Regions from separate parts of the Janthinobacterium sp. TPC_1 genome, predicted to be linked through region 1. Evidence: predicted binding sites of a transcription regulator. Region 1 holds the regulator's gene; the other holds the start of a gene.
The links. The regulator FliA, encoded in region 1, starts transcription of late flagellar genes. The targets are predictions, from matches to a motif close to CTAAAGTTTNNNNNNNNNNNGCCGNTA.

Region 1 (2,455 bases):
TTCCGTGCGGCGTTTCAGGGCGGGGTTTGGCAGCGGGATCGCTTGCGGCGCTTCCATGATGATGGGCGGCGCGCCCTTTTCCAGGCTGAAGGCCTGGCCGATGGCATTCTGGAAGACGCGGTATTTGCCTTCGTTGACTTGCGAAATCGCGTACATGACGACGAAAAAGGCGAACAGCAAGGTGATGAAGTCGGCGTACGAGATCAGCCAGCGGTCCTGGTTGTCCGGTTCCTCGTCATACTTCCTGCGCGCGCGCCGCATCATGGTCAGTGCTCGCTCAGTGCTCGTGAAGCAGGCTGGCGACGCGCTCTTCGATGATGCGCGTATGGTCGCCCGTGGCGATGTCGTACAGCACGGCGGCCGTGATTTCATACTGCAGCACGCGGCGCGAGACGATGGCCTTGAGTTTATTGGCCACCGGCAGGAACAGCAGGTTGGCCAGGCCCACGCCATAAATCGTCGAGACGAAGGCCACGGCGATGCCGCTGCCCAGCTTGCTCGGGTCGGTGAGGTTTTCCATGACGTGGATCAAGCCCAGCACGGCGCCCAGGATGCCGATGGTGGGCGAATAGCCGGCCGCCGATTCCCACACCTTGACGGCCTGGCGCTCGGCCATTTCATAGGCGGAGATTTCCACGTCGAGCAGCTGGCGCAGCTTGTCGGGCGCGATGCCGTCGACGATCATGCGCAAACCCTTGGCGTTGAAGCGGTCGGCCGTGTTTTCCATCAGGCGTTCGAGCGCCAGCGGGCCGTCGCGGCGCGCCGTCAGGCTCCATTGCCCGATGTCGCGCGCCAGCGCGGCGCGCGTGTCGGACGGCGGCAAGAACACCCAGCGCAGCATTTCCAGGCCGCGGACAAAAGTGCGCAGGCGCGTCTGCAGCAGCACGGCGCCGAAGGTGCCGACGATGACGATGGCGAAGGCGGCCGGCTGCAGCAGGGAGGCCATCTTGCCGCCTTCCAGTGCCTGGCCGACCAGCAGGCCCGCCAGCGCCAGCGCCAGCCCGATTACGCTGGACCAGTCCACGCCAGCTCCCTCAAGGTTGCGCGCAGGCGCGCGACGGCCTGGGTATGCAGCTGCGAGACGCGCGATTCCGATACGCCCATCACCGCGCCGATCTCCTTCAGGTTCAGCTCTTCTTCGTAATACAGACCCATGAGTATTTTCTCGCGTGGCGGCAGCGCGTCGATGGCATCGATCACGGATTGCCGGAAATCGGTGTCGAGCAGGGAACGCAAGGGGTCGCTGCCCTCGTCCACGCAGTGGCGGTCGAGGAAGCTGTCATTGCCGTCCGGATCATGAAAGTCTTCGTAGTACACCAGCTGGTGGCCGCCGCCGTCGCCCAGCATTTCCTGGTAGTCGGCCAGCGACATTTTCAGCAGTTTCGCCACTTCCGACTCCGTCGGCGGGTGGCCCAGTCTCTGCTGCAGGATGCTCATCGCCTCTTCGATCTTGCGCATGTTCTGGCGCATGCTGCGCGGCAGCCAGTCGCTGGTGCGCAATTCGTCGAGCATGGCGCCGCGGATGCGCAGCACGGCATACGTCTCGAACTGCGCGCCATGCGTCTCTTCATAGCGGGTAATGGCATCGAGCAGGCCGATCATGCCGGCCTGGATCAGGTCATCGACCTCGACCGAAGGCGGCAATTTCGCCTTCATATGGTGCGCCAGACGCTTCACCAGCGGAATATGCTCCGTCAGCAAATAGTCCTTGTTCGATTTCCCTTTGACCGTGTACATAGGCTGCTTATTGTTTTAACTGCTATCGTGTGCGGATGATGGAATCAGGCGCTGAACTGGTGCGGGCTCCCCGTCTGGTACAAGGTACCGCCGAGCACCGGCGCCGCCGAACGGGCCAGCCGCTCGGCCAGACCGCGAAACGCCACCGAGGCGCCCGCCAGCGGAAACGCATCGACCACGCTGCGGCCCAGACGCGCCGCGCGGTGCAGATACTCATCGGCAGGCACTGACCCCATCGAGGTCAGCTTCACGGCCAGGTAGCGGCTTGCCGCCTGCGCCATATTATCGTACACCACTTTTGCCTCGGATTCGGAAGCGCCGGTGACGAGAATGCCGAACGGACGGCGCCCCAGCTCCTGGCTCAGGCGCTTGATCAGGCAGTAGGCCGCCTTGATCGAGGTGGCACTGGTTGACACTTGCACCACGATATCCGACGAAGCCATCAGCGGCACGGGGAAGCAATCGCCCTCGTCGGCGACGACGCCGTCGACCAGCACGATGCCGCTCTGGCGCGCCAGCACCTCGAAAGTCTTGCCCAGGCGGCGCAGTTCATCGGCGCCCGCATAGTCCATGCTGTCCATCAGGTGGTTGCGCGCGCCCAGGCTGGCCACGCCGAAGCCTTGCGGCACCTGGTGGATGACCTGGTTCAAGCCGCACTGCTGGCGCGCCACGTCGCGCAGGCTGGCGCCGTGCGCCAGTCCCAGCCGTGCAGCCACGC
Region 2 (2,455 bases), 2.7 Mb from region 1:
ATTGATCGAGCAATCGAACGGCCTGGCGCGCAACCTGCTGCGGCTGCTGTCCTTCCGCATCCGCGCCGCCAACGCCCTGCTGCGCCGCCGGCAGAAACTGGGCGAATTCTACCGCCAGCTGTCGATGGTCGACAGCCTGACGGGCTTGTACAACCGCGCCTGGCTCACTGATTTACTGCCGAACATGATCGTCACGGCCCACGCCAGCGGCTCGCCGCTGTCGCTGGTGATGATAGACCTCGACCATTTCAAGCGCTTCAACGACACCCACGGGCACCAGGCGGGCGACCAGGCGCTGCGCATCGCCGCGCAAGTGCTGGGCGCGGCCCTGCGGCCCACGGATTTTGCCGTGCGCTATGGTGGCGAGGAAATGATGGTGATCTTGCCCGATACCAACGAACACGTGGCCTTGCGCGTGGCCGAGCGCCTGTGCGAGCGCATGCAGCTCGCCGTCATCTTCGCCGACATGCGCAGCGCGCTGCCGCACATCACGGGTTCCTTCGGCGTGGCCAGCCTGGCGACCGGACAGGACGACGAAGCGCTGATCGCCGCGGCCGACGCGGCCCTTTACCGGGCAAAGGCATCGGGCCGCAACCGGGTCATGCTGTAGTTCAGGCAGCCTTGCTGTCGGCCGGCTTGGCGGCATCATCCTTCTTGCTGCTGTGGGCGGCGATGAAATCCGCGTAGCCCTTCTGCACCAGCTCATACGTCTTGTCGATATTGCCGGCGATATCGCCGTTCAGCACTTTCAAGCCGCCCAGGATGTCGCGCGCTTCCTTGAAGCCTTTTTCCATGCCGCCGCTGATGGTGTCCATGAACTTGGTCAGGGCCGTATCGTCGTCCATGCCGGGGTTCTGCTTCTTGTAGGCGTCGAAAAAACCCGTCGACAGCGAGACGATGCGGCTCGCCGTCGCTTCGGCGCTGTTGTCCTGCGAGGCGGCGTTCTGGATCGCGTCCTCGCCGTACTGGCCCTTCAGCGCTTCATTGATGTTGGTGATGGCTGTCTTGTACAGCAGCGCCAGCGGCTCGTTTTCCGAACCGATGGACACGTTCAGCGACGCCTGCATGATGGAAGCGTTCAATTGCAGCTTGGTGCGGTCATTGACGCTCATTTCAGCGTTGACGCCATCCTTTTGCTGGACTTTATCGTCCTTTCCGGCAACACCCGTACTGACGGAAGTCACGGAAGGGGTGGAATTGCCGCTTGCGGCGATGGGAATTGACACGATAGACCTCCTTGAACGGACAATGTATGCCACCATGCGGGAAACGCGATGATGACCATCCTCTCGTGTAGTATCGGCAGGTTTTCAGAAAACTGAAGCGGCGGCTTGTTTTTAGCGGCCCGGATAACCCATTCAGCAACATTAAGTTACGACCATCAATGACTAACCAGACCTTTCTTTGGCACGACTACGAAACCTTTGGCGCCCAGCCGCGCCGCGACCGCCCGGCCCAGTTCGCCGCCATCCGCACGGATGCGGATCTCAACGAGATCGGCGAGCCGATCATGTTGTATTGCCAGCCTGCCAATGATTTCCTGCCCGACCCGCAATCGTGCCTGATCACGGGCATCACGCCGCAGCAGTGTTTGCAGCTGGGCGTGCCCGAGCACCAGTTCGCCGCCACCATCGAAGCGGCCTTTTCGGAGCCGGGCACCATCGGCGTGGGCTACAACACCATCCGTTTCGACGATGAAGTCACGCGTTTCCTGTTCTGGCGCAATCTGATCGACCCGTATGCGCGCGAATGGAAGAACCATTGCGGCCGCTGGGGACATCCTCCTCGACGTCGTGCGCATGACGCACGCGCTGCGCCCGGAAGGCATTCAATGGCCGAAGCGCGACGATGGCCAGACCAGTTTTAAACTGGAACACTTGAGCAAGGCCAATGGCCTGGCCCACGAAGCGGCGCATGATGCGCTATCGGACGTGCGCGCCACCATCGCCCTGGCGCGCCTGATCAAGCAGAAGCAGCCGAAACTGTTCGAATTCTGCCTGGCCCTGCACAAGAAGGACCGGGTCGCCAGCGAAATGGGCATGCACCTGGCCGCCGGCGAGCGCCAGCCTTTCCTGCACGTGTCCGGCATGTTCCCGGCCGAACGGGGTTGCCTGGGCGTCGTCTGGCCGCTGGCCACGCACCCGAGCAACAAAAACGAGATCCTCGTCTGGGATTGCGCCTACGACCCGCGCGAACTGTTCGAACTGGACGCCGACACCATCCGCACGCGTTTATTCACGCGCAAGGAAGCCATGCCGGAAGGCATGACGCGCCTGCCCGTGAAAAGCGTGCATTTGAACAAGTCGCCCATGCTGGTGGGCAATTTAAAGACCCTGTCGCCCGCCATGGCCGCGCAGTGGGGCATCGACGTGGACGCGGCGAAGGTCAACGCGCAATTCGCCGCCGCGGCGCCGAACATGGATGCCATCTGGGCCGAAGTCTTCCAGCGCCCGGG

Region 2: the regulator FliA is predicted to act here: its motif matches at 1,298-1,324, upstream of ACQVLG_RS13935 (DUF5610 domain-containing protein).

What each region holds. Positions count from the first base shown of each region.
Region 1 is NZ_CP195157.1:195,346-197,800, forward strand. Features, by position in the region: gene motD (flagellar motor protein MotD) at 1-261, opposite strand, end outside; gene ACQVLG_RS00985 (flagellar motor protein) at 278-1,024, opposite strand; gene ACQVLG_RS00990 (RNA polymerase sigma factor FliA) at 1,006-1,737, opposite strand; gene ACQVLG_RS00995 (MinD/ParA family ATP-binding protein) at 1,782-2,455, opposite strand, start outside.
Region 2 is NZ_CP195157.1:2,861,434-2,863,888, reverse strand. Features, by position in the region: gene ACQVLG_RS13940 (GGDEF domain-containing protein) at 1-610, shown strand, start outside; gene ACQVLG_RS13935 (DUF5610 domain-containing protein) at 612-1,226, opposite strand; partial or broken gene sbcB (exodeoxyribonuclease I) at 1,385-2,455, shown strand, end outside.